One region of the Arthrobacter sp. zg-Y1116 genome, then DNA from elsewhere that is predicted to be linked to it. Evidence: riboswitches for the same ligand, from Rfam matches in the RefSeq annotation. Region 1 holds a riboswitch; each other region holds the start of a gene.

Region 1 (10,408 bases):
TCCCGGGCTACCTCCACATAGGCCCACAGCCGGTCCGGGTGCAGGCTCGTCTCGTAGACAACGCCGGCTGCTACCGGAATGCCGTCGTCTTCGGCCACGATGCAGCGGCTCCACGGCTCGTTGGAGGACGGGCGCAGCACGGCACGGAACTGCCCGGCCTGCGCACTCTCCGGGTCGCCCCAGAGCTGGTTGAGCTTAAGATCGTCGTCTTCCCGCCATTCGCGGAACGAAATAGCCATTACGCGCCGATCAGCCGTTCGGCCAGGTAGCCCTCGACCTTGTCCAGGCTCACGCGCTCCTGCGCCATGGTGTCGCGTTCGCGGACCGTCACAGCCTGGTCTTCGAGCGTGTCGAAGTCGACGGTGATGCAGAACGGGGTGCCGATCTCGTCCTGGCGGCGGTACCGGCGGCCGATGGCGCCGGCGTCGTCGAAGTCGATGTTCCAGTTGCGGCGCAGCTGCGCGGCGAGGTCCTTCGCCTTGGGCGAAAGGTCTTCGTTGCGGCTCAGCGGCAGCACCGCGGCCTTGACCGGTGCCAGGCGCGGATCCAGCTTCAGGACGGTGCGCTTGTCGACGCCGCCCTTCGCGTTGGGTGCCTCGTCCTCGGTGTAGGAGTCCACGAGGAACGCCATGAAGGAACGGGTCAGACCGGCGGCGGGCTCGATCACGTACGGGGTGAAGCGTTCGTTCGTGGCCTGGTTGAAGTAGCTCAGGTCCGTGCCGGAGTGCTTGGAGTGCGTGCCGAGGTCGAAGTCGGTGCGGTTGGCGATGCCCTCGAGCTCGCCCCATTCGGAGCCGGCGAAACCGAAGCGGTATTCGACGTCGGTGGTGCCCTTGGAGTAGTGGCTGAGCTTCTCCAGCGGGTGTTCGAAGAGGCGCAGGTTCTCCGGGTTTATGCCCAGTTCGGTGTACCAGTTGAACCGGTTTTCGATCCAGTACTTATGCCATTCCTCGTCCGTGCCCGGCTCGACGAAGAACTCCATTTCCATCTGCTCGAACTCACGGGTGCGGAAAATGAAGTTGCCCGGCGTGATTTCGTTGCGGAAGCTCTTGCCGATCTGGCCGATGCCGAACGGCGGCTTCTTGCGCGAAGTGGTCAGCACGTTGTTGAAGTTCACGAAGATGCCCTGCGCGGTTTCGGGGCGCAGGTAATGCATGCCTTCTTCATTGGCCACGGGGCCGAGGAAGGTCTTGAGCAGGCCGGAGAATTCCTGCGGTTCGGTCCACTGGCCCTTGGTGCCGCAGTTGGCGCAGGCAATGTCGGCCAGGCCGTTTTCGGGGGCGTGGCCCTTCTTTTCCTCGTAGGCCTCTTCGAGGTGGTCGGCCCGGTAGCGCTTGTGGCAGCTCAGGCACTCCACCAGCGGATCCGAGAACACCTCAACGTGCCCGGAAGCTTCCCAGACCTGGCGCGGAAGAATGACGGCGGAATCCAGCCCGACGACGTCGTCGCGGCCGCGGACCATGTGCTGCCACCACTGCTTCTTGATGTTTTCCTTGAGTTCGACACCCAGGGGGCCGTAATCCCAGGCGGACCGGGACCCGCCGTAAATCTCTCCCGACTGGAAGACGAACCCCCGGCGCTTGGCCAGGGAGATGATGGGATCCAGCTTGGATTTGGTCGAAGCCATGGAATGGTACCGCCGTTCTTTTCGTGTCGAGGGGGCCGCTGGGTGCGGTCCTCTTCTGGTGTCCCTTGGGCATCGCACCACCGCGAAACGGGTGCACGGTTCTGAGCCGCCGGGCAAAGCTACAACTACCAGCTTAAGGCGGCGACACCCCGCTTACCTACCGGCCCGCGCGAGCGGCGTTTTCCGCGCTCAGCGCGGGGTGGACTGCGTCCGGGGCCGGCCGGTACGACGACGGCGGAACGGACCGCCGCCGGGCATGTTCCACGGCAGCGTAGCCAGCACGATGGCGAGCAGCGTCAGCAGCGTGCCGAGCACCGTTGCCGCCACTACTACCGAGCCCGGCGCGGGGAAGACAATGTCCAGGAGCAGCGAGCCGATCAGCTGTCCGCCGATGAGCCCGAGACTGGTCAGCAGGACTCCCAGGCTGCGCACCAGCAGGGCACCGACACCGATGAAGATGCAGCCCAGCGGCCCGCCCAGGTACAGCCACCACTCGCCGGGCAGCGGATTGCCCGGTCCCGAAACCGCCACCTTGATCCCCCACATCGCGCCCAGCAGGACGGTGCCGGAAATGAAGTTCACCAGCGTGGCGGTGATGGGGGTGCCGTAATGCATGCCCGTGGTGCCGTTCATGGCCTGCTGGAAACTCATCAGCATGCCGGCGGTCAGGGGCAGCAGCACCGGCAGGAGCCATTCGGACGGCTCTCCCCCGGCCCCCAGCTTCGGGCTGACGGCCCAGGCCACGGCGGCAATCGTCAGCACCGCGCCCACTACGCGCATCACGGTCAGCGCCTTCTTGCCGGCCGGTCCAATACCGAGCCGGTCCACCACCAGCCCGGTGAGGGTCTGCCCGGCGACGGCGGCGACGGTGAACACTGCCACACCCAGGACGGCCACCGTCAGGGTCTGGGAGAGCACGAAGTAGCCGCCGATCATGCCTGCCAGCACGTAGTAGCGGGGAAACCGCCGCTCCCGCAGCGAGGGAATCAGCTGCCCGGCGCCGGCCCGGCCGCGGGGCAGGGCCAGGCTGATGCCGATCATAACGACCAGCCCGACCAGGAAGCTGACCAGGGCGGCGGCCAGGCCGTCGTCGAGCCGTTCCCCCAGGGCGCCGTTGACGCGGGCCTGGGACGGGATGGCAACCCCGGCAAGGAGGGACAGGGGCAGACCGATCAGCGGGGACATCCGCACAGCAGCATTTGGCACCCGACTACCCTACAACTGTCAAACGGCTCGGACCGGCCAGCGGAAGCAGCGGCGGGAAAGTCGGGCAGAATGGAGGCATGAGTTCTTCCGATGCCCAAGACCTTCCCATCCGCGACGAAATGATCCGCCTGGGCCAGCTGCTCAAGCTCGCCAACCTGGCCGAGGACGGCATCCAGGCCAAACAGCTGATCGAAGACGGAATGGTCAAGGTCAACGGCGACATAGAAGAGCGCCGCGGCCGCCAGCTGCACGCCGGCGACCTCGTCTCCGTCAACGGCGAAACGGTGCGGATTACCCGCGAGGGCTAGTTCGCCCGGGTGCCCGCACGCAGCACCGTATGCACCAGGAACTCCTTCACGTGGCCCAGCTCCTGCATGTTGATGCCGTGGCCCATGTTCGAATAGAGGATCTTGGTCAGCGCGGTGTGGGCATTGAGCCAGGCGTGCGTGTATTCGATCCGCGGCGCGTCGATGACCGGGTCAGCCTGGTCGCGGCCCCAGAAGAACTGCAGGCCGCCCGGCTGCAGTTCGTCGTCGTGGAAGAACGGGTTGTCCTGCGAAGGGACCACAAAACCGGAGAGTCCGACGACGGCGGCAAAGTCCTGCGGCCGGTGCCGCATGAGGGTCGTGGCCACGGCCATCCCCATCGAAAAGCCCAGGAGGCTCACACTGGTGTGATTGTCCCGAACGGTGTCGAGCCACGCGGCCACGTCCCCTACCGAGTCCACCACTGCGTCCACTGAGTAATCGGCGTCGCTCATCAGCGGGAACCAGGTGTAGCCCGGCCCGGAGGGCTGCGGCGCCCGGACCGAGGCGATGGTGAAGTCCGAGGGCAGGTAATCGGCCAGCCCCATCAGGTCCTCTTCATTGGCCAGGTATCCGTGGAACAGCACCAGCAGCGGGGTGCCGGCCCGTTCAGCTTCGGGTTTGGACCAGAGGACAACAGGATTCCACGCGGATTTCGTCATGCTTTTATTCTGGCATGCCGGTATTTACAACCTACGGTCGCGTAGCCAAGGGTCGGTTTGCAAGTATTGACCGGTGAGTACAAATTCCTTGCCCGAAGCCGTTTCCGCCCCCGAATCCCGGCAGGAGCAGCAGCCGCTGCACCTGTGGTCCCGGTTCGTGGCCATGGGCGATTCCTTCACCGAGGGTATCGGCGATCCCAATCCGGACAGTCCGGGCGGCAACCGCGGCTGGGCGGACCGGGTGGCGGAGGAACTGGCTTTGGGCCAGCCCGACTTTTCCTACGCGAACCTCGCCATCCGGGGACGGCTGCTGAACCAGATCATTGACGAGCAGCTGGAGCCGGCCCTCGCCCTGAAGCCGGACCTGGTCACCATCTGCGCAGGCGGCAACGACGTGATCCGTCCCGGCGGCGATCCGGACCGGCTCGCCGAACGCATGGACGGTGCCGTGGCCCGGCTGCGCGGATCAGGCGCCGGCGTGGTCCTGTTCACCGGCCCGGATCTCGGGAGTACCCCTGTGCTGGGCAGTGTCCGGGGCCGGGCGGCGGTCTACAACGAAAACCTGCGGACCGTAGCCAAGCGGCACGGCGCCGTCATTGCCGACATGTGGGCGCTCCGCGAGTTGAATGATCCGCAGATGTGGGCTCCGGACCGCCTGCATTTCTCCCCGCTGGGACACCACACCATTGCCGCGATGGTGCTGGATACCCTGCAGGTGCCGCATTCGCTGCAGCCCCTGGAGACCAAGCCGCTGCCGGCAAAGAACTGGCGGACGGCCCGCTCCGAGGACATGGTCTGGGCCCGTGAATTCCTGTTCCCGTGGGTGGTCCGCCGGGTGCGGCACCAGTCCTCGGGAGACGGGATCTCCGCCAAGCGTCCCGAGGCCGGCCCGATGTTCGGGCAGCGGATGCCGCAGGGATCAGCTGACTAGACCTGTTTTTCAGGAACCGCCCGCCTGCTGCGCCTGGTCGGTTTTTTCGGCCTGCTCAATGAGGTTCGCCAGGTGGAAGGCCCAGCCTTCCCGGTGGGCTGCGGAGAGTTCGGCGCCCACACCGGCGTCGAGCGCCGCAAAGCCGCTCTCAGTCACCGCTACCGCCGTGGCATCTATTTCGTCGGTCAGTTCGAAACTGACCACCGTATGGGCACCCCATTCGGGTGCGGTCCAGCGGAAGGAAAGCAGCCGGCCGGGGGCGACGGCCAGGACCGTACCGGTGGCGGTGTGCTCCACTCCGTCCTCGCTCCACCGTTCCTTCAGGGGCGCTCCCGGATGCGCGGCGAAGTCCATGTCCGGCCACCAGGACGCCCGGTTATCAACGAGCACGTGCCAGAGAACCTCCGGGGAGCACTGCGCCCGGCCGGAAAGCGAGATCCGATCTGCCATGGGGAATGTTCTCCCACGAATTGCCGCGGCGGGCAAGGGGTAGGCCCCTGTTGTCCGCCGAACGGGGTTGGTATAACTGCGGATATCCCCTGCCGTTCCTCCGGAAAAGGGCCCGCCATGCCTGCTGCACCCGAACGTTTCCCTGCCGGTTCCCCCTGCTGGGCGGATCTGGCCTCCTCCGATCCTGCCCGGGCCCGGGAGTTCTACGCCGGGCTGCTCGGCTGGGACGCCGTGGACCTGGGCAGGGAATCCGGACATTACCTCCACTTCCGGCACAACGGAGACGTGGTGGCCGGCATGATGCAGAAACCGCCGGAGAACACGTTCCCGGATTTCTGGACCGTGTACCTTGCCTCCGACGACGCCGGCGCCACAGCCGGTTCCGCTGCCGCCGCCGGAGGACAGGTGATGCTGGACCCGGCGCGTGCCCTGGACCAGGGCACGGCGGCGGTGCTCGGCGACCCCACCGGAGCGGCCATCGGTGTCTGGCAGCCGGACACCCACCGGGGATTCGCGCGGATCGATGAGACCCGGGCACCGGTCTGGTACGAGCTCATGACCAATGACTATCCGGCGGCCCTGGCGTTTTACCGGAACGTGTTCGGCTGGGAAACGGAGGTCCTCTCAGACACGGATGAGTTCCGCTACACCACGCTGCAGAGCAACGGCCGCCCGGTGGCCGGGGTGATGGATGCCGCCGCTGAACTGCCGGAGGACATCCCCTCACACTGGGAGATCTACTTCGGCCATGCCGATATCGACGCCGCGGCCGAGCAGGCGGAGCAGCTGGGCGGATCGGTGCTGAGTGTGCCCGAGGATTCCGACTTCGGCCGGATGGTCCAGCTGGCCGACCCCACCGGAGCAGCGTTCTGGCTGATGGAGGCCCCGGACGCCTAAGCGTCCTGCCCGAACACCTCCCGCTTCAAGGCACCGGAAATCTCCCGGACGCTGGTCAGGAACCCGTCATGCCCGATGGGCGCCCGAATGAGATGGACCTGCGTTCCCCGGGGCAGGGCCGCTGCCAGATCCGCCGACTGCTGGGGAAAGTAGAGCCGGTCCGATTCCACCGCGGCAATGAAGAAGTCCGCCGTCGTGCCTGCGAGCGCCGCGCGCAGGGTTCCCCGGCCCCGGGCGACGTCGTGGCTGACCAGGGCTTCGGTGAGCACCAGGTAGCTGTTGGCATCGAACCGGTCGGCCAGCTTCCGGGCCTGGTGGTCCAGGTAGCTCTCCACGGAGTACCGGCCCCTTCCGGCCGGGGAGGCGGCACCGAAGGGGTCCTCGGAAGCCTGGGAACTGCGCCCGAACCGGTATTCCAGTTCCGGTTCGGACCGGTAGGTAATGTGCGCAATGCGGCGGGCCAGGCCGAGCCCGGCCAGCGGAGGAATGCCGTTGTAATAGTCCCCGCCGTTGAAATCCGGATCCAGCCGGATAGCGGCCAGCTGCGCCTGGGCAAACGCGATCTGCTCGGCCGTGCTGGCTGCGGTGGCTGCGATTACCCCGCAGTGCAGCACCCGGTCCGGTTCGGTCACCGCCCATTCCAGCGCCCGAGCTCCCCCGAGCGAGCCGCCCAGCACGGCATGCCACCGGGCAATGCCGAGCCGGTCCGCCAGCCGGGCCTCCGCCCGGACCGAATCCCGGATGGTGACGAACGGAAACCGTGAGCCCCAGGCCAATCCGTCCGGGTCCGTCGAGGCAGGCCCGGTGGAGCCGTAGCACCCGCCCAGCATGTTGACCGAGACCACGAAGTACCGGTTAGTGTCCACGGTCCGGCCCGGGCCCACAAGCTCGTCCCACCAGCCCGGTTCGGTGCTGCTCCCGCGGGCTACGTGGGTGCTGCCGGTCAGCGCATGCGGAATCAGCACGGCGTTGCCGGCGTCCGGGTCCAGCTGCCCCCACGTCTCGTAGGCCAGGACGACGTCGGGCAGGTACCCGCCGGTTTCCAGCTCCAGTCCGCCGATGGAGGCGTACTGCAGCACCCCATCGGCGGGGTGCTGCAGCGGGGGCACCGTCAGCGGCTCGTGCCGGGGTGCCGGGTGCCGGGACACAGTCGCTATGCTCCCTTGGCGGCCCGGAACCCCGCGTCAAGGTCCGCGAGGATGTCGTCGATGTGCTCGATGCCCACCGAGAGTCGGACCAGCCCCGGGCTGACCCCTGCGGCCAGCTGCGCTTCGGCCCCCAGTTGGCTGTGGGTCGTCGACGCCGGGTGGATCACCAGGGAACGGACGTCTCCAACATTGGCCACGTGCGAGTGCAGCTCCAGTCCGTCCACAAAGCGCTTGCCGGCGTCGACGCCGCCCTCGATCTCGAAGGAGACAATGGCGCCGGTGCCGCGCGGCCCGTATTTGCGGCCGCGCGCAAACCACGGGCTGGACTCCAGGCCCGCATACGCAACCGACACGACGTCGTCGTGGCCTTCGAGCCAGTTCGCTACGGCGACGGCGTTGGATACGTGCCGCTCCACCCGCAGGCTCAGCGTTTCCAGTCCCTGGGCAATCAGGAACGCGTTGAACGGCGACACCGCGGACCCGAGGTCCCGCAGCAGCTGCACCCTCGCCTTCAGGATGAAGGCCAGGTTCGCTCCGAGGGCCCCGTTGACGCCCAGGTCCCGGGCGTAGACGAGCCCGTTGTAGCTTTCGTCCGGGGTGTTGAACCCGGGGAACTTCTCCGGGTCCGCGGCGAAGTCAAAGTTGCCCGAATCGACGATGACGCCGGCAATGGCCGTCCCATGCCCGCCGAGGTACTTCGTGGCCGAGTGGACCACAATGTCGGCTCCCCATTCGATCGGACGGATGAGGTACGGCGTCGACAGCGTGTTGTCCACGATCAGCGGCACGCCCGCCTCATGGGCCACGGCGCTGATGCCTTCCAGGTCCAGGACATCCTGCCGGGGGTTGGAGACCACCTCGCCGAAGAAGGCCTTGGTATTGGGCCGGACGGCATCGCGCCAGTGGTCCAGGTTGTCCGGGTCCTGCACGAAGGTGGTTTCAATGCCGAACCGCTTCAGGGTGTGCTTGAGCAGGTTGTAGGTGCCGCCGTAGAGGCTGGGGCTGGCGACCACATGGTCACCGGCCTGCGCCAGGTTCAGCAGCGCGAAGGTTTCGGCCGCCTGCCCGGACGCGAGCAGCAGGGCGCCGACGCCGCCCTCAAGGGAAGCGATCCGGTTTTCCACCGCTTCCTGGGTGGGGTTGCCGATCCGGGTGTAGATCGGTTCCAGTTCGGCCAGGGCAAACCGGTTCGCGGCGGCCTCTGCACTCGGAAAAACGAAGGACGTGGTCTGGTAGATCGGCAGGGCTCGGGCACCGGTGACGGCGTCGGGCTCCTGGCCTACGTGGATCTGGCGGGTTTCAAATGACCAATCTGCACTCATGATGCTCCCTCAAACCAGGGGCCGCACAACGCCGCCGGTGTGCATCCGGGTACGCCGGATGTCCGGTGGGGTCGTGGGACCCGCGCTTGCCGGACGCCCGTTTGGCGTACGGCCAGGTCTTCACCCGGGGCACCCCACCGCGGTTGGAGGGTTGCCGGCCAGCAAGCCGGGGCTATCTGCTGGCACTCATGACCTGCACCCATGGAAACCGATATGCCGCCGTCGCGCAACCTCTATGACGCACCGTGAAATATCGGCGCTTTTTCGCCGTAATTCCGAGCTGCGGCCGGGAACATTCCGCACTTAGGCTTCCCTTGGTCGAGACGCGTATCACAACGTGCCACAATGGGCCGCATGCGCTTGGACCATGTTTCTTATGCCTGTGAACCCGACGGTCTTTTGGCCACCACCGAGAGGATTGCTGCTGCTCTCGGCGCCGATTACGTGAAGGGTGGCGTCCACCCCCGATTCGGTACCCGCAATATGATCCTGCCCCTGGCCAACAACCAGTACGTCGAGGTGGTGGAGGTCCTGAACCACCCGGCGTCGGACAAGGCGCCGTTCGGCCAGGCCGTGCGCCAGCGCTCCGAATGCGGCGGCGGATGGATGGGCTGGTGTGTTGCCGTTGACGATCTCTCCCCCTTCGAGGAACGCCTCGGCCGGGCCTCCGTGCCGGGCAACCGCAAGTTCCCCGACGGCCAGGAGCTGACCTGGCGGCAGATCGGCATCAACGGATTGATTGCCGATCCGCAGGTTCCCTATCTGCTCCGCTGGGACGACGGCACCGACGAGCTGCACCCCTCCAACGCCATTCCCGGGATGCCCGGTTCGGTGAAGCTGAAGTCCCTGACCATTGCCGGCTCCGCTGCACGCGTCACCGACTGGCTGGGCCATCCCGTGGAGAAGCCGCTGGAGAACGTGGATGTCACGTGGATTGCTCCGGCGGGTACACCGGGCATCATGTCCGTCACCTTCGACACGGCGAACGGTCCTGTCGAGATCTAGCACTGGGTTTCTGCTGCCGGTTCGGGGTTTTCCTGCCGGATCGGGTTTTTCCTGCCGGTTCGGGGTTTCCCTGCCGGATCCTCGCGGTCTGTCCGCGTGTCCGGATCCCTGCGCTGCGTCCGGGTCCCTGCGGTATGTCCCCGCAGCCTGTCCCCGCAGCCTGTCCGGATCCCTGCGGTATGTCCGGATCCCCGCGGCCTGTCCCCGCAGCCTGTCCGGACCCCTGCGGCATGTCCGGATCCCCACGGCCTGTCCCCGCAGCCTGTCCGGACCCCTGCGGCATGTCCGGATCCCCGCAGCCTGTCCCCGCAGCCTGTCCGGATCCCTACGGTATGTCCGGATCCCCGCAGCCTGTCCCCGCAGCTTGTCCGGATCCCTGCGGTCTGTCCGGATTCCTGCACCGCGCGGCGCAGGAATTGTCACAAACCGCAGGGATCGCGACAAACCGCAGGGCTTCTCCAGGCCGAGGTACCAGAGGGTTGTCCACAATAGGGAGGATTACCCTCGCGGGTCCGCTGTTACCCATCCATCTTTGAGCCCATGGATCCGGAGCTCATCTTTACAGCCGATGCTGAAGCCCACGGTACTGACCGCCGTTCCTTAGCCTCGAGCTGCCGGGCCGGCCAGCTGATCCGCCTCCGTACAGGTGTCTACATGCAGACGGATGAGTGGCAGCATCTTTCCCCGTGGGAACAGCAACGCGTCCGGATTCGGGCTGCTGTGGAACAGGGACACGGTCAGCGCATCCTTATCCAGCAATCTGCTGCGGTCATGTGGGGGCTGCCGGTGATCGGACACTCTGCCGAGGTGCTGCTGTTGGCCGTGCCTCCCACTCACGGCCAGCGTCGCGGCGGA
Region 2 (10,408 bases), on a different contig from region 1:
ACCCGCGGGGAGCTCTCCGTGGCAGTGCGCTACCTGACCCCGCACAACAAGTGGTCCATCCACTCCGAATACCAGGACAACCTGCTGATGCTCTCGCTGTCCCGCGGCGGAACCTCGGTTTGGATGAGCCCGCAGGACGCCGCCCTGATCGAGGTATCGGACAACGAGTGGGTGGAATGCGTGTCCAACTCCGGGGTGCTGGTGGGCCGGGCGATTGTCAGCAGCCGGATGCCGGCCGGAGTGATTTACGTCTACCACGCGCAGGAACGCATCATCGATGTGCCCAAGTCCGAAGCCACCGGCCGGCGCGGCGGCATCCACAACTCCGTGACCCGGATCCTGGTCAAACCCACCCACATGATCGGCGGGTATGCCCAGCTGTCCTGGGCCTTCAACTATCTCGGCCCCACCGGCAACCAGCGGGACATTGTCTCCGTGGTGCGTAAACGTTCCCAGGAGGTGCAGTACTGATGCGGATCATGGCGCAGACAGCAATGGTGATGGCGCTGGACAAGTGCATCGGCTGCCACACCTGTTCGGTGACCTGCAAACAGGCCTGGACCAACCGGGCCGGCACCGAGTACGTGTGGTTCAACAACGTGGAAACCCGGCCCGGGCAGGGGTATCCGCGCAGGTACGAAGACCAGGAGCGGTGGAAGGGCGGCTGGGAGCTGAACAACCGCGGCAGGCTAAAGCTCAAAGCCGGCGGGAGGCTGGCCAAGCTCTTCGGCATCTTTGCCAGCCCGGTCCAGCCGGAGCTGAACGACTACTACGAGCCCTGGACCTACGACTACGAAAACCTGATCAACGCACCGGCCGGCAACGACTTTCCCGTGGCCAAGCCCAAGTCCCTGATCACCGGCAAGGACATGAAAATCACCTGGTCGGCCAACTGGGACGATGACCTGGGCGGGTCCGAGCGCACCGGCGGGCAGGACCCGGTGCTGGAGAAAATGCGCCGGGACGCGGAGGAGAAGGTGAAGCTGGAATTCGATTCCACCTTCATGTTCTATCTGCCGAGGATCTGCGAGCACTGCCTGAATCCCTCCTGCATGGCTTCCTGCCCATCGGGCGCAATCTACAAACGCGAAGAGGACGGCATTGTGCTGGTGGACCAGGACCGCTGCCGGGGCTGGCGGCAGTGCATCACCGGCTGCCCGTACAAGAAGATGTACTTCAACCACCGCTCCGGCAAGGCGGAGAAGTGCACGTTCTGCTATCCGCGCATCGAGGTGGGCATCCCCACGGTCTGCGCCGAAACGTGTGTGGGCCGGCTGCGGTACATCGGGATCTTCCTGTACGACGCCGACCGGGTCACCGAAGCCGCGTCCGTGCCCAACGAGCAGGACCTCTACGAGGCGCAGCTGGACCTGATGATGGACCCCAATGATCCGGAGGTCATTGCCGGCGCCCGGGCCGAAGGCATCCCGGAGGACTGGCTGGACGCCGCGCGGCGCTCGCCGGTCTACGCCCTGGCCAAGGAAATGCGGGTGGCGCTGCCGCTGCACCCCGAATACCGCACGATGCCGATGGTCTGGTACGTGCCGCCGCTGTCCCCGATCGTGGACGTGTTGAAGGAGCAGGGGCACGACGGCGAAGCGGCGGAGAATCTCTTCGGCGCCATCGAGGCCCTGCGGATTCCGGTGGAATACCTCGCCGAACTGTTCACAGCAGGGGACACGGACCTGGTCACCGCAGTGCTGCGGAAACTCGCCGCCATGCGCGCCTACATGCGGAACATCACCCTGGGTGATGAGCCTGACGAGCGGATCGCGGCCGACGTCGGCATGACCGGCGCGCAGATTGTCGCGATGTACCGGCTGATGGCCATTGCGAAGTACGAGGAGCGGTACGTGATTCCCGCCGCGCACGCGGAGGACGCGCACAACCTTGAGGAGATCGGCTGTTCCCTGGATGTGGAGGGCGGCCCCGGGATGGGGCAGACAGGGGTCTTCGGCGAGGCTTCCGGGCGGCCGATGCCCGTGGCGGTGGAGAACTTCGAGGCCCTGCAGGCCCGGCAGCGCGGGGAGGACCCGACGGGCAACGGCAACCTGGGCGGGCGGGTGAACCTGCTCAACTGGGATGGACGGGGCTCTCCGCAGGGGTTGTTTCCGGCCAACAACAACCGCGGCGCACCCGATGAGGGTGCCGGCGAGGGCATGGGCGCGGGCTACGACCAGGCTGAGGGCGACGGGCCCGGTTCGGATCAAGGCAGGGCTGATAAATGAGCCTGCTGGAGAAGCTGCTCGGCAAACCCGGGAAGGGCACCCTGGCGCCCGAGCCCTACGCCGATGCCCGGCCGGGCCGCAGCCGGGTGATCCGGCAGGCCGCTGCCCTGCTGCTCGAATACCCGGACGAGCAGCTGGTGGAACTGATCCCGGGAATCCGCGCGGCCCTGGCTGAAGCCGGGGCACCGGCGGAGGAGCTGGAGCCGCTCTTCGCCTGGCTGTCGTCCCGGCCGCTGCCGGATGTGCAGGCGGCCTATGTGCAGGAATTCGACCTGTCCAAGCGGCACAGCCTGCACCTGACCTACTGGACCGACGGGGATACCCGCCGCCGGGGCGAGGCACTCGCCGCCTTCAAGGAGATCTACCGCTCCCACGGTGTGCTGCCGGAAGGCACCGAGCTGCCGGACTACCTGCCCCTGGTGCTGGAATTCGCCGCCAAGGTTTCTCCGGAGGACGGTTACGAACTGCTGCAGCGCTACCGTCCGTCAGTGGAACTGCTCCGGCTGGCCCTGCGGGACGACGACCTGCCCTACGAGGGCGTCCTCACCCTGGTCTGCTCCACCCTTCCCGGTGTGTCACCTGAGACCCAGGCCGCCGTGATGCGTACGGCGGGCTACGGCCCGCCCACCGAAACCGTGGGGCTGGAACCGTACAGCTCCCGGCTGCTGCCGGTGAGCGAAAGGAGCCACCCATGACTGCCGTACCCGCACCGCTGGACGTGCCGCCGCCGGGGAACGTGCAGGTGGGTGTGGACGACGTCATGCTTTGGGGAGTGCTGCCCTATCTGGTGCTGGCCATCCTGGTGCTCGGCTCCATCTGGCGGTACCGGTATGACCAGTTCGGCTGGACCACCCGGTCATCCCAGCTCTACGAGTCCCGGCTGCTGCGCATCGCTTCCCCGCTCTTCCACTTCGGGATCCTGGCGGTGATTGTGGGGCATTTCGTCGGATTGGTGATTCCGAAAACCTGGATGGATGCGATCGGGCTCAACGAGGACACCTACCATTTCTTTGCCCTGAGCGTGGGCATCCTGGCGGGCGTAGCCACGCTGGTGGGGATAGTGCTGTTGATTTACCGACGCCGGACCACCGGCCCGGTCTTCATGGCCACCACCCGCAATGACAAAGGGATGTACATCTTCCTCCTGGCTGCGATCCTGACCGGACTCGCGACCACGGTCTTTTCCGTTTTCGACACGAACATCGTCAACTACCGGGACACCGTGGCGCCGTGGTTCCGCTCCATCTTCATCCTGCAGCCCGACATCACGGGAATGACGGCTGCCTCCATGTCCTTCAAGATCCATACGGTCTTCGGGCTGGTGCTCTTTGCCCTCTGGCCCTTCACCCGGCTGGTCCATGCGTTTACCGCGCCCGTGCACTACCTGTTCCGGCCCTACATCGTCTACCGCTCACGGGGCCGGCGGCCGGTTCCGGGGGCTAGGACGCCGCGCGGCGGCTGGGACCCCGTGGGGACCCCCGACCGGGACCGCCCGGGCACACCTTAGGAACCGAGTTCATCTGGCGGAAGGCAGGCAGCCATGTCCACAGCATCTTCTCCTCCGGCCGCAGGCGCAGACCTCCGGTCCGGCCAGCTGCGGAACCTGATCGTCGCAACCATCGCCTCCACAGTGGGGTTCTGGGCCTGGACGATCATCGGACCGCTCTCCAGCCGCTACGCCGCAGACATGGACCTGGGTGCCGGACAAACCTCGGTCCTTGTGGCCATGCCGATCCTGGTCGGCTCGGTGGCCCGGATCCCCGTCGGCGCCCTGACGGACCGCTACGGCGGCCGCGTTATGTTCACCGTGATCCTGGGAGTGACGGCGCCGCTGGTACTGCTCACCGGAATCGTCGGCCAGCAGGGTAACTTCCCCTTCCTGGTGGTCATCGCGTTCTTCCTCGGCATCGCCGGGACCGTCTTCGCGATCGGCATCCCCTTCTGCTCCGCCTGGTACGAACGCAGCCGGAAGGGCTTCGCCACCGGGGTGTTCGGGGCCGGCATGGTGGGGACGGCCGTGTCGGCGTTCTTCACCCCGCGGCTGGTGGCCGCCGTCGGCTACATGGGCACCCACATCACCATCGCCGTCGTCGTCGCGGCCATGGCAGTGCTGAGCTGGCTGATCCTGCGCGAATCCCCGGCCTGGTCAAGACCCACGGAACCGGTGCTGCCGAAGATCACCCACGCCTTCACCCTGCGCGTCACCTGGCAGCTGTGCTTCCTGTACGGCGTGGTGTTCGGTGCGTTTGTGGCGTTCTCCAACTACCTGCCCACCTATCTGGGCAATGTCTACGATTACGATGCGACCGCGGCAGGAACCAGGACCGCAGGCTTCGCCGTGGCCGCCGTCATCGCCCGGCCGATCGGCGGCACCATCGCGGACAAGGTCGGGCCGAAACTGGTCACGCTCGCTTCCTTTGCCGGCACGGCAGTCCTGGCCGTTATTGTTGCCCTCCGGCCGGAGGAGGAGGAGGTCTACGGTACGGCGTTCATCCTGATGGCCTTGTTCCTGGGGCTGGGCACCGGCGGAGTGTTCGCCTGGGTGGGCCGTGCCGCTCCGGCGCAGGACGTGGGCACCGTCGGCGGGATTATTGCCGCCGCCGGCGGGCTCGGCGGCTACTTCCCTCCGCTGCTCATGGGGGCAACCTATGATCCGGCGAACCGCAGCTATTTCGTGGGCCTGATGCTGCTAGCGGCCTTTGCAGCCGTCGCCCTGCTGCTGACGTTCACGGTGCGCAACGGCGGCAAGGTGGATACCCGCTCCGGTACCTGAGCCCTTGGCCTCCGGGGACCGGCGGGTAGAGTCGGAGCATGGGTGCAACTGAACTGATTCTGGTCCGCCACGGTGAATCCGCCGGCAACGTGGCCGCTACCCGCGCAGGCCGCGAGGGCGCCGAACGTATCGACCTTCCCTGGCGGGACCCCGATGTCCCGCTCAGCTCCGACGGCGAGCAGCAGGCGGCAGCGCTTGGCCGCTGGATTGCCGGGCTTCCCGCCGAAGAGCTGCCCGAGTCCGTCTGGTGTTCGCCCTACCTGCGGGCCAGGCAGACGGCCGAACTGGCGGGGCTGGCCGGCCTCACCGGTGGCATGCGGATTGATGAGCGCCTGCGGGACCGGGAACTCGGGATCCTGGATCTGCTGACCTCCGCCGGCGTCGTGGCGCGTTTCCCCGGGGAAGCCGAACGCCGGTCCTGGCTGGGGAAATTCGCCTACCGTCCGCCGGGCGGCGAGTCCTGGGCCGACGTCGCGCTGCGGCTGCGGTCGGTGTTCCGGGACCTCGACGACGAGGAAGACGGCAAGCGTGTGGCGGTGGTTTGCCACGACGCCGTGATCCTGCTGATCCGCTACGTGCTGGAACGGATGAGCGAGCAGGAACTGCTGGACACCGCCGCCGCCAACAGCGTGCGGAACGGCTCAGTCACCCGGCTGGTGCGCCCCACCGGCACCGGGCCCTGGAAACTACACACCTTCAACAGCGTGCTCCACCTGCAGGACAGCGGAGCACCGGTAACCGAACATGCAGGAGAAACCGATGACATCCACCCCCGTTGAGCTTGTTACCCCCGCACTGCTGCGAGGCTGGCGGCTTTCCACCGAGGCCTCCGGCAAGGAGGACCGCGGCACCGTGCTGGTGATCGGCGGAGCGCGCAGCACCCCGGGAGCGGTGATGCTGACCGGGCTTGCCGGACTGCGGGTCGGCGCCGGCCGCCTGACCATGGGGTTGGCGGAATCGGCGGCGATCGCCGTCGCCGTGGCCATCCCCGAATCCGGGGTGGTGGGACTGCCGGAGGAAGACGGCGGGATTGACGGCGCGGCGGCCGGCAAGCGGCTCGAATCCGATCTTTCGACGGCGTCGGCAGTAGTGATCGGCCCCGGCCTGGACGACGCCGAGCAGGCCGCAGCGCTCCTGCGGTCAGTGGTTCCGCTGCTCGGGGAAAAGACACAGGTGGTACTGGACGCCTTTGCCCTCGGAGTGCTGCCCGGGCTGCCGGAACTTTACGACACCCTGGCCGGCCGGCTGGTCCTGACCCCGAACGGTGCTGAAATCCTGCGCCTCCTCGAGGACGAGGATGCCGACGAAGACTCCCTGGACCTGCCGAAAGCCTCCCTGGAGGTGGCACGGAAATACCGGGCGGTGGTCAGCGCGCACAACGTCATTACCGCTCCTGACGGAAGGAGCTGGGAAGTGCCGGCCGGGAACTCGGGCCTGGGAACTTCCGGGTCCGGGGATGTCCTTGCCGGTGCGGTGGGCGGGTTCCTTGCCCGCGGTGCGACGCCGGAACAGGCAGCGTGCTGGGGCACCTATCTGCACGCGGTGAGCGGGGACCGGCTCTCCGCCTCGCGGGGACCGCTCAGCTTCCTGGCGCGGGAGCTGCTCGAGGCCATGCCGCCGGTGATCGCGGAGTTGAGCTAGCGAGGGCTGTATCCCGGCGGAACGGCCCATATCCTGAGGTAATGACAGCGAACGAATACCGGACCGGCCCTCCGGGGCGACCTGCGGCCCACATTCCGTGGCTTTCCTACCGTTTCACCCGCCGTGACGCCGTGGCAGCAGGTTTCTACGTGGTGTTCCTGCTGGTCCTGAGCTTTGCGCCTGGACTCGTTATGCCTGTCCTGGTGATGCTGGTTCCGGATCCGGTTGCAGCCGCCTACGTCCTGAACCTGGCGTTTTACGGGGTCGCAGGCCTCCTGGCTTTCCTCGCGGCCCGGCCCTACGTGGTGCGGGAAACGAAGATTCTGGCTACCCGGCCGGTGCTGTCCCTGTCCCTGATTCCGGCCGGCGTCCTCGTCATGCTCATTGTCACCATGATCGGGGCGTTGCTGAGCGGGCAGGTCGAAACGGCGGTGAACCAGGAAGCCGTCGAGGGATTTGTGGGGTCCGTATCGCCGTGGCTGGTGGTGCCGCTGCTGGTGGTGCTGGCGCCCTTTGTCGAGGAGTACATTTTCCGCCACCTGCTGATCGGCAAGCTCAGCCGGTACTGGAACCTCTGGGGATGCTGCATCCTGTCGGTCCTGTTATTCGCCTCCATCCACATTGTGGGCAAGGAATCCCTGACCCTGCCGGTGCTGATGCCCTACCTGGCGATGGGCGCCACCCTCGTAGGCATCTACGTCTGGGCCGGAAACAACTTCATGCTTTCCTACGGTGTGCACGCCGCGAAGAACCTGCTGGGCGTCATCCTCCTCTACAGCGTGCCGCCGGAGCTGTTGCAGCAGTAGCTGCTGCCTGCGTAGCTGCCGCGTCCCAGCGTCCGCCTTCTCTACAAGGGTGAGTACCGGCGTCGTCAACCGATGCAGAATTCGTTCCCTTCCGGGTCGGCCATGGTGTACCAGGATTGCGGCCCCTGGCTGGCTTCATAAAGGAAGGTGGCTCCCCGCTGTTCCAACCTGGGGCGTGCTTCCTCCTTGGCCATGTCATCCAGAATCACGTCGAGGTGGATCCGGTCCTTGACCGTCTTGGGTTCCGGCACCGTCTGGAACAGGATGCGCAGCCGCCCGCGCCGGCCCACCTGGTCGGGCGGGCAAATGGCAGCGACATCCCGCCAGACCCGGACGCCGTGGTGTTCCACTACGTCCGTCGGTGAGGCGAGGCCCTGGTCCAGGGCGGATTGGAGGACCTCCTGGTCGGTGGGTTCCCTGGCCCATTTGAGGGTTTCGGCCCACCAATCCGCTTGGTTGAGGGCATGGGTGCAGTCCACACAGATTTGTACGTTGTATGCCATGGCGCCCAGCGTAGGTTCGCGGCCGCTCCGGGCCACGGGTATTCGAGACTGCTCAGTTCAGCGCGCTTGCCCGGCTCCGGCATTCATACGAATCCCGGAGCCGGGCAAAAGGCTAGGAGCCGGCCTTTTCGATCCGCTCAGTTTCCGGGGCCCGAACCAGGGAGCCGTTGCATGGAACCACCCGTTCCGGCCGGGCCAAGTAGAAAAAAGAACTCCGGGCATCCGAGTCGAATCCGCCGGGCACCATCAGTGTGGAATAGCGCTGGCACCACTGCGGGGTATCGACGGCGGCCGCGAGCGCGGTGGCGACGGCCGGAACATTGTGGAACCACATCAGGTGCTGGGTACCTTCGGACACCAGGTAGATGAGGTCCAGCTGCGGATCCGCCGTGACTTCGACGTCCGACCACTGTTCCCAGCCCTCGAGGCGGCGGCTGTGGATCCAATGGATGTTGTGCCCGGGGGCGAAGCCGCTGCAGTTGCTGAGACCGGATTTGCTGACACTGGAGATGCTCACAGTGGGTTCCTTTGCAGGTTGTCCTTGCCTGCGACGAATGACGCAGGCCGCTTCGTCATCCGAACCACCCGCCGAACAATGGGGTTGGTGTGGGGCCAGTCGGAGCTTTTGTGCCCGGTAAACCGGGCGAAGGCCACATCTCGTGAAGCTGAAAACTACTCTAGCGGAGGCCACTGACATTTCGACAGTGGACCGTTTCAGAGGGTGCCGCTGGGTGGGCGTGCGTCGTGTGGGGGTGCGCCGGGCGGACCGGAACGGCGGCAACGAAAATCCCTGCTCGCAGAGCTCGCAAGGATTATTAAAGCCGCCTAACCCGGTCCGTCCGGCGCCTACGTTCCGCACCTCGCCTGCCGTCCGGTGCCTACGTTCTGCACCTCGCCTGCCGTCCGGTGCCTACGTTCTGCACCTCGCCTTCCGTCGGCGCGAGGACCTCGGGGGCGACGCCCGTCCCTCCCAGTCGAAGATGTACGCAGGCCGCGTCCTGGTTGGGACGCTGCCCGCGGCCGGAGGGCCTGGAGGAAGGCGCTCCGGCACCTACAACCGCCACCGGAGGAGCTGGGCCCAGCCCGCCCCGGAAGGTGCTGGACACCACGCGCCGCCACCGGAGGGGCTGGAGGAAGGCGGCTTTAATATTTCCCGCGAGCTCTGCGAGCGGGGAATTTCGTTGCCGCCGTTCCAGCCCCGCAGGGGGCGGACCCGGCTGGACCCGGAGGACCCGGCGGACCCGGCGGACCCGGCTGGACCCGGAGGACCCGGCGGACCCGGCGGACCCGGAGGACCCGGCGGACCCGGCGGACCCGGCTGGACCCGGAGGACCCGGCGGACCCGGCGGACCCGGCTGGACCCGGAGGACCGGGCGGACCCGGGCCAGACGAGACTTACCGCCAGCCGGCCCCCGGCGCCACAAGCTTGACGATGCTCTCCAGCAAATGCGCGTTGTACTCCACGCCCAGTTGGTTCGGCACGGTCACCAGGACAGTGTCGGCTTCCTGCACCGCAGCATCCGCGGCCAATTCGGCAGCAATGACGTCCGGTTCACCGATGTAGCTCTTCCCGAACCGGGCCAATCCGCCGTCGAGGTGGCCCACCTGGTCCCGGCCCTCGGCCTGCGCGCGCAGCCCGAAGTAGTGCCGGTCCTGCCCGGTCACCAGCGGAATGATGCTGCGGCTGACGGACACCCGCGGGGTGCCCTGGTGTCCGGCGTCGGCCCAGGCCTTCCGGTACACCGCAATCTGCTCGGCCTGCAGCTGGTCGAACGGCACCCCGGTGTCCTCGGTCAGGAGCGTGGAGCTCATCAGGTTCATGCCCTGCTCACCGGTCCACTTGGCGGTGGCCCGGGTCCCGGACCCCCACCAGATCCGCTCCGGCAGTCCGGGGGACAGCGGGTCAATGGCCATGGCTCCGGTGCTGCCGGTCATGGCCGGATCGGCCTGCGCCACTCCGGCGCCGGCAATGGCGGCACGGAACACTTCGGTGTGCTGCCGGGCCATGTCGGCGTCGGAGGAATCCGGGCCGGGAACGTAGCCGAAGGACTCATAACCGCGCAGGGCGGGCTCGGGGGATCCCCGGCTGATGCCGAGCTGCAGCCTGCCGCCGCTGATCAGGTCCGCCACTGCGGCGTCTTCTGCCATCGCCAGCGGATTCATGTAGCGCATGTCGATCACTCCCGTGCCCAGCTCGATCCTGCTGGTCCGCGCGGCCATGGCGGCGAGCATGGGGAAGGGGGCGGAGAACTGCGGGGCAAAGTGGTGCACCCGCATATACGCGCCGTCGACGCCGATTTCCTCGGCGGCGACCGTCAGCTCAATCTGCTGCAGTATTGCGTCCTGCGCACTGGGAGTCATCGACCCCACAGCATTCCGGTAATGTCCGAAGGACAGGAATCCTATTTTCTTCATAAAAGCTCCAGCGCCGGAAGCGTCGGCAGTATTCCCGGTCAC
Region 3 (10,408 bases), on a different contig from region 1:
GTGATGTCCGATCCGGCGGGTCCGCCCGTGGGCGGGTTGTACTTGAAGCCGCCGTCCGCCGGAGGATTGTGCGACGGGGTGACCACAATGCCGTCAGCCTGGTCCGTGCGCGTGGAATTGTGCACCAGGATGGCATGGCTCACGGCCGGGGTGGGGGTGAATCCGTTGCGTGCGTCGATCTGCACATTGACGCCGTTGGCGGCCAGCACTTCCAAGGCGGTGTTCTGCGCCGGTTCGGACAGGGCATGCGTGTCCTTGCCCATGAACAGCGGCCCGGTGATGCCCGCCGAGGTGCGGTATTCCACGATGGCCTGGGTGATGGCCGCGATGTGCTGCTCATTGAAGGCGCCGTTGAGGGAGGAACCGCGGTGCCCGGAGGTGCCGAAGGCCACGCGCTGGGCAACGTTGGACGGATCCGGTACGACGTCGTAATAGGCGTCCAAGAGTGCGGTGAGATCTACAAGGTCGGAAGGTTCGGCGCGTTGGCCGGCACGATTAGACATACCCCTAAGCATGCCAAAGAAACGCAGTCGGCGGCAGACACGCCGTGCACGTAGAAACGCAGGGGCACCCGTATGCTTCTAGCCGAAGCCGCGGGTGCGGCGGGGGAAGGAAGCTGATGGCCACGTCGAGTAGTTCCGTGCCGCCGCAGGGCGCACTGCCGCACGGCGGCCTGCGCCGCGGCGCCCGGGCCATGATGGTTTTCTTCAACGTGCTCTACCTGTGCGCCGCACCGGTGTTCTGGTTTTTCTGGACGCAGCGCTCGGCGTTCGCACTGCCGGCCTGGGCGGAAACCGCCGCGGGTTTTGCCAGCGGACCGATGCCGGCGTTGGCCTTCGCGGCCGCCTGGGCCGCGGCGGGGATCCTCTTCGGGCGGGACCGGCGGCAGGCCGGAGCGGAGGCGTTCAATTCCGTCTGTGCACTGGGTGCCCTGGCGGCAGCAAGCGGCATGCTGGCGCTGGTCAGCGCCGGACTGGACGGCTAAGGCCCCGGGCACGGGTGAGGCGGGACGCCGGTCCCGCCCGCCGCACCCTCACGCAGGTCGGTGGCCCGCCTACCAGAGCCGGGCGCTGGCCAGCCGGGCACCTTCTCCGAGCGTCTCCAGCTTGGCCGCCGCGATCTGCGGATGCACCCGGCCGCCCAGCCCGCAGTCGGTGGACGCAATGACGTTCTCGCGCCCCACCAGCCGGGCGAACCGTTCAATCCGGTCCGCCACCAGTTCCGGATGTTCCACCACGTTGGTGGCATGGGAGACCACGCCGGGAATGAGGACCTTCCCCTCCGGCAGCTTGGTATCCTCCCAGACCCGCCATTCGTGCTCATGCCGGACGTTGCCTGCCTCGAAGCTGTAGCCGCCGGCGTTAATCTGCAGCAGGGTGTCCACCAGGTGGCGGAACTCGATGTCCGTAGTGTGCGGCCCGTGCCAGGAACCCCAGCACAGGTGGAATCGGACCTGTTCCTCGGGCAGGCCGCGCAGGGCATAGTTCAGGGCCTCGACGCGGATCTGCGTGAACTTGAGGTAGTCGGCCACCGAAGGCTCGGGGTTGATCTGGTCCCAGTTCTCGGCAATGGACGGATCATCGATCTGGACGATCAGCCCGGCGTCCACGATGGCAAGGTATTCCTCCCGCATGGCATCCGCGCAGGCGTAGATGAACTCCTCCTCCGTCGCGTAGTACTCGTTGGCAATCCGCGAACAGGAGCCGGGGGAGAGTGAGGCGAGGAAACCCTCGGACAAACCTGCCTCGGCCAGACCGGACTTGAGGTTGGCAATGTCGCCGGCCACGGCGTCGTACCCCGTGTATTCCACGGGACCCGTGACCTTGGGAAAGACCTTCTGCGCCCCGGTGGTGATGCCGGAGGTTGGGTCGGTGTAGGCATCGGCGAAGCGCTGCCGGTCGCGGCGGTCCCCGAAACTGGTGAGGACAACGTTTCCGGGCTCGGAGCGGTGCGGTTCCATGTTCCAGATCCCCGTCTCGGCAACGCTCAGGCCGCCAAGCCGGGCAAACGAGTAGGACCACCAGGCCCCGTAGTCGACGTCCGCGGACATCGCATGCCCGTATTCGCCGTCGTTGGGGATATCGATACCCGCCTGGCGCTGGCGGCGCACGAGGTCGGCGACGGCGGCCTGCAGCAGTTCGGCGTAGCCTTCCGTATCCGCGGGGTCGGTTTCCCGGGCCGCGTTCGCGGCAATCAGTTCAGGGGTCCGGGGGAGCGAACCGGCGTGCGTGGTCAAAATACGGTCAGTGCTTTTGCGCATGGCAGTGATCCTTAAGGAATCGGTGCTCTTGCCCGCACCGGATGCCCAAGGGGCGGTGCAGGCCGCTTCGTCATCCGAACCACCCGTGAAGCATGGGGTTGGTGCACGGCCAAGTCGGAGCTTGGCGGCCGTGTCTCCTGAAGCTGGGACCCATCCTAACCACGCCGCAGGGATGCAGCCAAGCATGTGACGGGACGGCAAAAAGGACGGCGGCACCGGAAAGTTCCGGTGCCGCCGTCCTTAGTGAAACGCTTGGTGCCTGCCTGCTAGCGCACGCCGCCCATGAGCTTCTTGATCGACGGTGTCGCGACAGCCAGGGCGATGCCCAGGATGATTGCGGTGACGCCGCTGAAGGTGAAGTAGCTGACCTCAGTTGCGGGATCGTAGAACTGTGCCAGCCAGCCTGCCAGGGTGGTGCCCAGGGAGACGGACAGGAAGAACAGGGCCACCATCTGGGTCCGGAAGATTTCCGGAGCCAGCTTGGTTGCCACGGACAGGCCAATCGGGGAGATGAACAGCTCCGCGAACGTGAACAGGAGCAGGATGCCGACGATCGCCAGCAGCGGGGTGCTGTTGGCGCCGCCGCCGGAGAACGGAATGAAGGCCAGGAACGCCAGGCCCATCACTGCCAGGCCCAGGGCGAACTTCAGCGGTGAGGACGGCTGGCGGTCGCCCAGCTTGGTCCAGACGGCGGCAAACACTGCAGCGAAGATGATGATGAAGATCGGGTTGATCGACTGGACCCAGCTCGGCGGCATTTCCCACCCGAAGATGTGCCGGTCCAGGGAGGTGTCGGCGTACAGGGCCACCACGGTGAACTGCTGCTGGAACAGCGCCCAGAAAGCGGCACTGGCGATGAACAGCGGCATGAAGGAGTAAACACGCCGGCGTTCTAGCCTGTCCACCTTCGGACTGCGCAGGATGATGATGAAGTACGCGATGGAGGCCAGGATGGCGACCGTGGCCATGACCACTGCCAGGTTCTCCGCCTTGAGCAGGCCGAAGGCGGCGGCCAGGGCGACGATGACCACGACTGCGGCAACGACGATGCCCATGGGGAGGTACTTCTTGCGCGGCAGCGGGTTGGTGACCTCGTGGGCTGCCTTGGGCAGGTACTTGCGGGTCATGCCGTACTGGACCAGGCCGATGGCCATGCCGATAGCGGCCAGGCCGAAGCCGTAGTGGAAGCCAAGGCGGACCTGGAGGAGGCCGGTCAGGAGCGGGCCGACGAGGGCGCCGAGGTTGATGCCCATGTAGAAGAGGGAGAAACCGGCGTCGCGTCGTTCGTCCTTCTCCTCGTACAGGGTGCCCACCAGGGAGGTCGCGTTGGCCTTGACGCCGCCGGAACCCAGGGCAATCAGGATCAGGCCGGCGGCCAGTCCCACGGAACCGGGGAGCACAGCCAGGGAAATGTGGCCGAGGACCACGATCGCGGCGGAGTAGAACAGCACCCGCTCCGAGCCGAACACGCGGTCGGCGAGCCAGGCACCGACGATGGTGGAAAGGTACACGCCACCGCCGTAGGCGCCGACCAGGGAGACGGCAATGGCTTCGTCGATGCCGAGGCCGCCGTCGGTGGTGCTGTAGTACATGTAGTACAGCAGGATGCCCTGCATGCCGTAGAAGGAGAATCGCTCCCACAGCTCAACGCTGAAGAGGTTGGCCAACATCCGGGGATGGCCGAAGAAGGTTTTACGCGCTTCTTGTACGCCTGAGGTACTGGGGGTATGGCTCACGAGGTTAATATTCCCACTCCCTCCCGGGGGTCAAGCAGGCCGAACTGAAAGAATCCGCCGGAGACTAGGCAGCTTTCCCGGTGAGCTATGTCGAAGGTCACATGAAAAAAGGATGATTTTGCCAGCGTTACATGCATACCTGCCTGCATGACGCGCGGATTTGCACGTCTGCGACGGAATTCCCTAAGCAGGCAGGGGGTTGGCATGGGTATGCCAAGCCTCAGCGTTCCCGTCTCGATCCTTGACCGTGCCAACTCCCGCGAAGGGTTTCCCGAGCCGGAGGCGTTTAATGCAGTGCTTGAACGCGCCGAATCGGCAGACCGGCTGGGCTACAGGCGCTTTTGGGTTGCCGAGCACCATGCCGTGGCCGGAATTGCCGGCTCGGCACCCGCCGTCCTGATGGCCGCCCTGGCGGCACGCACCAACAGCATCCGGATCGGCTCCGGCGGCGTGATGCTGCCGAACCACCAGCCGCTGGTCGTGGCCGAGCAGGCGGCGACGCTGCAGGCCCTGTATCCCGGCCGGATTGATCTTGGCCTGGGCCGTTCCCTCGGTTTCACTCCGGCGGTGCGGAAGGCACTGCGGGCAGGACCGGCCGAGGCGGAGGAATTCGAAGGGCAGTTGGCGGAACTGCTCGCTTATCTCGACGGCACCGCGCCGATCACCGCCCGCCCGCAGGACCGCGGCCGGACCCCGGTGTTTGTGCTTGCCACCGGAGCGGGAGTGGACATAGCAGCACGCGCCGGCCTCGGCGTCGTCCTGGGCGGCCCGGCGCTGTTCCGGCAGAACAGTGCCGGGCAGACAGGTGCACTGGAGCGGTACCGCTCCTCCTTCCGCCCCTCGGACCGTTTTCCCCGGCCCTACGTGCTGGCGGCAGTCAACATCGCCGCGGCCGGGAGTGAAGAAGAGGCACGGGAACTGCTGCTGCCCGAGGCACATGCCCTGGCCGATTCCCGGACCAAGGGGGTGTTCCCCGCCCTGTCGGCAGCTCACCGCGCCGCCGAACTGTCCGGACGGCAGCAGGACCTGGTCCGCGCCACCCTCGAGACCTCTGTCTACGGGACACCGGAACAGGTGCACGGCAGGCTCGAGGACCTGGTGGCTTCCTCCGGTGCGGACGAGCTGCTCGTTACCGGCGGCGCCTTCGATGTCGAGGGACAGCGGGAATCAGACCGGCTGCTGGCAGGGCTCTTCTAGGTCAATAGCCCAGTTGGGCCGCCACGGCCAGCAGATCCGCTTCCGCACCGGGCCGCCCGATCAGCTGGATCCCCATGGGCAGTCCGTCCGCGGTATCCAGCACCGGCAGGGTAATCGCGGGAAGCCCGCAGACATTCACCATGGAGGTGAAGGGGGAGTACCGGCATTGCCTCGCGTAATCCTCGTCCGCCCGGTCACCGGCGCCGGCGTCGCCGCTGGCGTACCAGCCGAGGGGCCGCGGCGGCATTGCCAGGGTAGGCGTCAGGATCATGTCGTAGGCGCTGTACTGCCGGATGGTCTCGGCCTCGAAGGCGCGGAGGACCTCGACGGCGGACACCAGGTCCGCGGCACTGCGCTGAAGGGCGCGCTGACGCATGACGGCGGCCAGGTCGGTCAGCCGTTCTTCCCCGCCCGGTGCCAGGACGGCGGTGGCCAGCCCGGCCGTCCACACCACCTGGAACGCGTCCGGATACCGTTCGTCATAAACCAGGTCCGTGTCCAGCAGGTCGTGGCCGGCGCCGGTCAGGGCCGCGATACCGGCGTCGAGCGCCTGTACCGCCTCGGGATCAAGCCGGATCTCCAATCCGGATTCGAAGGGTGAACGGGTGCTGATCCCGATCCGGAACCTGCCCTCGGCCCGCAGTGCGGCCTCGAGGAAGGTTCCGGCGGCGGGGGCCGCGCTGGTGGCGCGGTAATTGGGTTCGTCGACCATCGCATCCAGCAGCAGTGCCGCATCCGCTGCATTCCGGGCCAGCGGGCCGGCCACCACGAACTGCCCCAGGTCCTGCTGCCCTGAGCCGGCCGGGATCCGCCCGCGGTTGGGCTTCAGGCCCACCAGTCCGGTGGCCGCCGCAGGGATGCGTACCGAGCCGCCGCCGTCGGTGCCCGGCGCAAAGGGAATCAATCCGGCGGCGACTGCGGCTGCGCTGCCGCCGGAGGATCCTCCGGGGCTGAGCCGCTGGTCGCGCGGGTTCCGCGCCGGCGGACCCACCCGGTTTTCGCTGTAGCTGCTGAGCCCGAATTCGGGGACCTGGGTCTTGCCGAGGCTGATCGCCCCGGCCCGGCGAAGGACGGCCGGCAGGGCCGCGTCCTCCCGGGCTGTCCACGGGTCCAGGGCCGTGCTGCCCATGGTGGTGCGCACGCCGGCCACATCGGTGAGGTCCTTGTGCGCCAGCGGCATTCCGTGCAGCAGGCCCAGTTCGCCGCCCCGGGCACGGTGTGCGTCCGCGGCCCGCGCCTCGGCGACGGCGAGTTCCGGCGTCGGCGTGAGGAAGGCACCCAATGCCGGGTTGAGCTCTTCGATGCGCCGCAGGTAGTGGTCCGTGGCTTCCTCCGCGCCGAGCCCGCCGGAGGCCAGGGCATCCCGGAGTTCGACGGCGGTCATCTCGTGGGGAGCGGGCATTGCGAGCCTTTCGGTGCGGGCGGCGTCCGGGCGTTTATTCTCTCGGACCGCGTCCCACTATAGGCTGGACAAAACGGCACCGTACGGCGGGCCCGGGCGTGCCCGGAACCGTGGTGCGGGGCGACATTTCCGTTCGACAGTGAGGGCAGCAATGAGTGAGATGCAGAGCGTAACCGTAGACACCATTCCCGAGGGCGCGAAGATCCTCGACGTACGGGAAGACTACGAGTGGGAGGCCGGCCACGTTGACGGCGCCCTCCACATCCCGCTCGACCGGCTGCCCGAGGCCCTGGACGATCTGGACCCGGACCAGGACCTTGCCGTCATCTGCCGCACCGGCGGCCGCAGTGCCCGGGCCACCCAGTGGCTGGAAGCCAACGGCTACTCCGCCGTCAACGTCAACGGCGGGATGGGTGCCTGGCTCGAGGCGGGGAAGCCCATGGTTTCCGACAACGGGCAGGAACCGACCGTTAAATGACGCATGCCGCCGACACCCAGACCGCCCCGCATCACCGCGGTCCGCTGGGGGAAACCGTGGTTTATGCCTACCTCGGTCCGGAGGGCACCTTTACGGAGGCTGCACTGCTGACCATTCCGGGCGCCCGGGACGCCATCCGCATTCCGGCGCCCAGCGTGAATTCCGCACTGGAAATGGTCCGCTCCGGGCAGGCCACCGCTGCAGTCGTGCCGATTGAAAACTCGGTGGAGGGCGGTGTCAGTGCCACCCTCGATGCGCTGTCCGCCGGTGCCTCGCTGCGGATCCTGAGGGAAATCCTGGTCCCCATCACCTTTGTCCTGGCGGTGCGGCCGGGGGTGGCCCTGGCGGACATCCGCACGGTTTCCACGCACACCCATGCCTGGGCGCAGTGCCGGGAATGGGCTGCGGGAAATATTCCCGCAGCGGAATACTTGCCCGCTTCCTCAACGGCAGCGGCAGCAGTAGGACTGAGCGAAGCCGATCCGTCCTTCGACGCGGCGATCTGCGCACCGCTGGTGGCGCAGCGGCTGGGGCTGGAAGTTCTGGCGGCGGACATCGGCGATGTCCGCGATGCCGTCACCCGATTCGTGATGATCAGCCAGCCCGGCCTGCTCCCCGAACCAACCGGCTCCGACAAGACCACCCTCGTAGTTCCCCTGCCGGAGGACCACCCGGGTGCCCTGATGGAAATCCTCGAGCAGTTCTCCACCCGCGGGGTGAACCTGAGCCGGATCGAGTCCCGTCCCACGGGTATGTTCCTCGGTGACTATTTCTTCAGCATCGACGCCGACGGCCACGTCGCGGATGCCCGGATGGCGGATGCATTGAAGGGCCTGCACCGGATCAGCCCGGAACTGCGTTTCCTGGGCTCCTATCCGCGGGCGGACCACCGCGAGTCGGAAATACCCCGGCACACCAGCGACGAGGCGTTCCGGGCCGCTGACATTTGGTTCGAGTCCCTGCTGAACGGATACTAGGGCTGGAAGCTGCGGCCGAACCGTTCCGCGGCGGGTGAAAGGGACGCACCATGGGCCGACTGCGGCGAAGCAACTGCGAACATCCCGGCTACTCCCGCCGGCGCTGGGGCAAGGGATTCAGTTACCGGGATGTCCGCGGAAACGTCATCACCGACCGCACGGTCGTGGCGCGGATCCGCTCGCTGGCCATTCCGCCGGCCTGGACGGATGTCTGGATCAGCCCGTACGCCAACGGCCACATCCAGGCGACGGGAACCGACGCCGCCGGACGTAAGCAGTACATGTACCACCCGCAGTGGCGTGAAATGAAGGACCGGGAAAAATTCGACCGCGCCCTCGCGTTCGCCCAGTCCCTTCCGGCGGCCCGCCGCCTGATCACCAAGCACCTGCGCGCCGAAGGCTGCGGCTCGGAACGCGCCCTGGCCGCAGCCCTGCGGATTGTCGACGCCGGCGCGCTGCGCGTGGGCGGCACCCGGTACGCGGACGCCAACGGGTCCTACGGCACCACCACCCTGCGGATCGAGCACGTGCGGCTGGACGGAACCGAAGTGCGTTTCGACTTCCCCGGCAAGAGCGGCCAGGAGTGGCACACCTCCATCAAGGACGCCGACCTCGCGGCGGCCCTCGAACCGATGCTCCGCCGCCCGGACGCGGACACGGCCCTGGCCTACCTCGGCGCGGACGGCGCCTGGCACAGCGTCGATGCCGCCCAGCTCAATGCCTTCCTGAGGGAGGTCACGGGCGGAGAATTCAGCGCCAAGGACTTCCGCACCTGGCAGGCCACGGTGGTGGCGGCCATGTCCCTGGCCCGGATGGCGCCGGCAGCCGCTACCAACCGGGCGAAGCGGAAGGCCGTGGCAGCAACTGCACGCGACGTGGCGGAGCACCTGGGCAACACCCCGGCAATCGCCCGCAAGTCCTACATTGATCCCCGGGTGGTGGACCGTTTCTTCGACGGCCAGGTCATCCCCGTGACGGGGTTCTCCGCCTCGGAGACCGCAACCCGGAACATGCTCGAGAATTAACCGGGTTTCCGCCGGGACCGGCAATAAGTATGCTGATGGAAGGCGCGCGCAGTATTGGCGCACTGGTCAACCACCCCAAGAAGGAAGGTGCCGGCATGAGCGAGTACCCGAACGAACAAGAGCAGCTCAAGGACCCGAAGCCCAGCGGTGTTTCCACCAATGACGATAACTACCGCGGCGATGTCGGCGACCAGGGCAACGACATCCGCTTTGCCGAGGAAGAGGCACTGATCCGCGAGCAGTCCTCCCCCAGCGAGGACGAAGGCGAGTACACCGACAAAGACGGTGCCAGGACGGACAAGGGCCGCGAAGGCGGTTACACCGACTCCGAGGGCACCCAGGACGGCAAGTAACGCCTTCCCCCGAAACGGCGCTGCACCCACCGGTGCGGCGCCGTTTTTATGCCTCCGGCGGCAGGACGGGCGAGGGCGGCACCCGGACCAGCAGGGCGCCGGCATCCACCTCCACCGCGATGGTGGTGGCCGGACCGGTCAGGTCGCCGTCGAGCTGGGTCTGCGTGGGTTCCGCGACGGTCACCGTGACTTTCCGGACCCGGTGGTGGCGGATCACCGGCAGGTCCTTGGGGTAGCGCGTCATCACTTTGCCTGCCACCCAGGCCCAGCCCAGGACGCTGCGCGGGCTGATGATGACGACGTCCAGCAGTCCGTCATCCACCACGGCGTCGGGAATGAAATCGATGCCGGCGGGCAGGCGTCCGGTATTGGCCACCAGCACGCTGTGCACGTTCTGTGACTGCGCCGGACCGTCGTCCAGGCTGACGGTCATCCGCGTGCGCCTCCCCGGCAGCAGCCGGACGCCGGCTTCGCTGTAGGCCAGCCAGCCCACCCGCTTCTTGAGTTCATCCCGGGTAGCGGCGATCACCTGGGCATCCAGGCCGATCCCGCCCATCACCAGGAACGCGTTGTGGGAACGCCCGCCGGTGGAGGCATCTTCGAGCACAATGTCCGCCATGTCGATCCGCCGCACGTCCCCGTGCAGGGCGTTACGGATGTTTCCCGCCAGGTCCGCCACCGAGATATCCAGGTTCCGTGCCAGCAGGTTGCCGGTGCCCAGCGGGATCAGGCCCAACGCTGCACCGGAATGCGCCACCGCGCGGGAGACTTCGCGGATGGTGCCGTCGCCGCCCGCGGCGAGGACGACGTCGGCCCCGGACTCCAGCGCCTGCAGCGCCTGGAGATAGCCCGGGCTGTCCACGGTGGTTTCCAGGATCAGCGGCGGATCCCAGCCCGCCAGCTCGCAGGAAGCCCTCAGCAGCTTCTCGGCGTCTGCAGCAAGCGCCTTGATCGGGTTGACGACCATCGCCACCCGCTGG

Evidence for each region. A riboswitch is a leader RNA that binds a small molecule or an ion and turns the genes downstream of it on or off. The one in region 1 is predicted to bind S-adenosylmethionine.
Region 2: linked by a shared signal. The riboswitch ahead of NNX34_RS02790 (hypothetical protein) and the one ahead of NNX34_RS14020 (bifunctional o-acetylhomoserine/o-acetylserine sulfhydrylase) in region 1 are both predicted to bind S-adenosylmethionine.
Region 3: linked by a shared signal. The riboswitch ahead of NNX34_RS05985 (cobalamin-independent methionine synthase II family protein) and the one ahead of NNX34_RS14020 (bifunctional o-acetylhomoserine/o-acetylserine sulfhydrylase) in region 1 are both predicted to bind S-adenosylmethionine.

Annotation. Positions count from the first base shown of each region.
Region 1 is NZ_JANFLR010000004.1:574,338-584,745, reverse strand. Features, by position in the region: gene NNX34_RS14065 (GNAT family N-acetyltransferase) at 1-239, opposite strand, end outside; gene NNX34_RS14060 (glycine--tRNA ligase) at 239-1,627, opposite strand; gene NNX34_RS14055 (DMT family transporter) at 1,817-2,812, opposite strand; gene NNX34_RS14050 (RNA-binding S4 domain-containing protein) at 2,911-3,141, shown strand; gene NNX34_RS14045 (alpha/beta hydrolase) at 3,138-3,800, opposite strand; gene NNX34_RS14040 (SGNH/GDSL hydrolase family protein) at 3,889-4,731, shown strand; gene NNX34_RS14035 (SRPBCC domain-containing protein) at 4,741-5,181, opposite strand; gene NNX34_RS14030 (VOC family protein) at 5,299-6,078, shown strand; gene NNX34_RS14025 (homoserine O-acetyltransferase) at 6,075-7,193, opposite strand; gene NNX34_RS14020 (bifunctional o-acetylhomoserine/o-acetylserine sulfhydrylase) at 7,232-8,548, opposite strand; SAM riboswitch class IV at 8,626-8,742, opposite strand; gene NNX34_RS14015 (VOC family protein) at 8,903-9,553, shown strand; gene NNX34_RS14010 (endonuclease domain-containing protein) at 10,208-10,408, shown strand, end outside.
Region 2 is NZ_JANFLR010000001.1:602,551-612,958, reverse strand. Features, by position in the region: gene NNX34_RS02835 (nitrate reductase subunit alpha) at 1-471, shown strand, start outside; gene narH (nitrate reductase subunit beta) at 471-2,228, shown strand; gene narJ (nitrate reductase molybdenum cofactor assembly chaperone) at 2,225-2,923, shown strand; gene narI (respiratory nitrate reductase subunit gamma) at 2,920-3,735, shown strand; gene NNX34_RS02815 (MFS transporter) at 3,769-5,001, shown strand; gene NNX34_RS02810 (histidine phosphatase family protein) at 5,040-5,780, shown strand; gene NNX34_RS02805 (NAD(P)H-hydrate dehydratase) at 5,761-6,642, shown strand; gene NNX34_RS02800 (CPBP family intramembrane glutamic endopeptidase) at 6,684-7,448, shown strand; gene NNX34_RS02795 (VOC family protein) at 7,514-7,951, opposite strand; gene NNX34_RS02790 (hypothetical protein) at 8,064-8,468, opposite strand; SAM riboswitch class IV at 8,484-8,616, opposite strand; gene NNX34_RS02785 (LLM class flavin-dependent oxidoreductase) at 9,347-10,366, opposite strand.
Region 3 is NZ_JANFLR010000001.1:1,261,167-1,271,574, forward strand. Features, by position in the region: gene pgm (phosphoglucomutase (alpha-D-glucose-1,6-bisphosphate-dependent)) at 1-503, opposite strand, end outside; gene NNX34_RS05980 (hypothetical protein) at 620-985, shown strand; gene NNX34_RS05985 (cobalamin-independent methionine synthase II family protein) at 1,055-2,260, opposite strand; SAM riboswitch class IV at 2,280-2,403, opposite strand; gene NNX34_RS05990 (peptide MFS transporter) at 2,527-3,930, opposite strand; gene NNX34_RS05995 (MsnO8 family LLM class oxidoreductase) at 4,201-5,193, shown strand; gene NNX34_RS06000 (amidase) at 5,195-6,595, opposite strand; gene NNX34_RS06005 (rhodanese-like domain-containing protein) at 6,747-7,073, shown strand; gene pheA (prephenate dehydratase) at 7,070-8,050, shown strand; gene NNX34_RS06015 (DNA topoisomerase IB) at 8,101-9,075, shown strand; gene NNX34_RS06020 (hypothetical protein) at 9,111-9,428, shown strand; gene NNX34_RS06025 (diacylglycerol kinase family protein) at 9,475-10,408, opposite strand, start outside.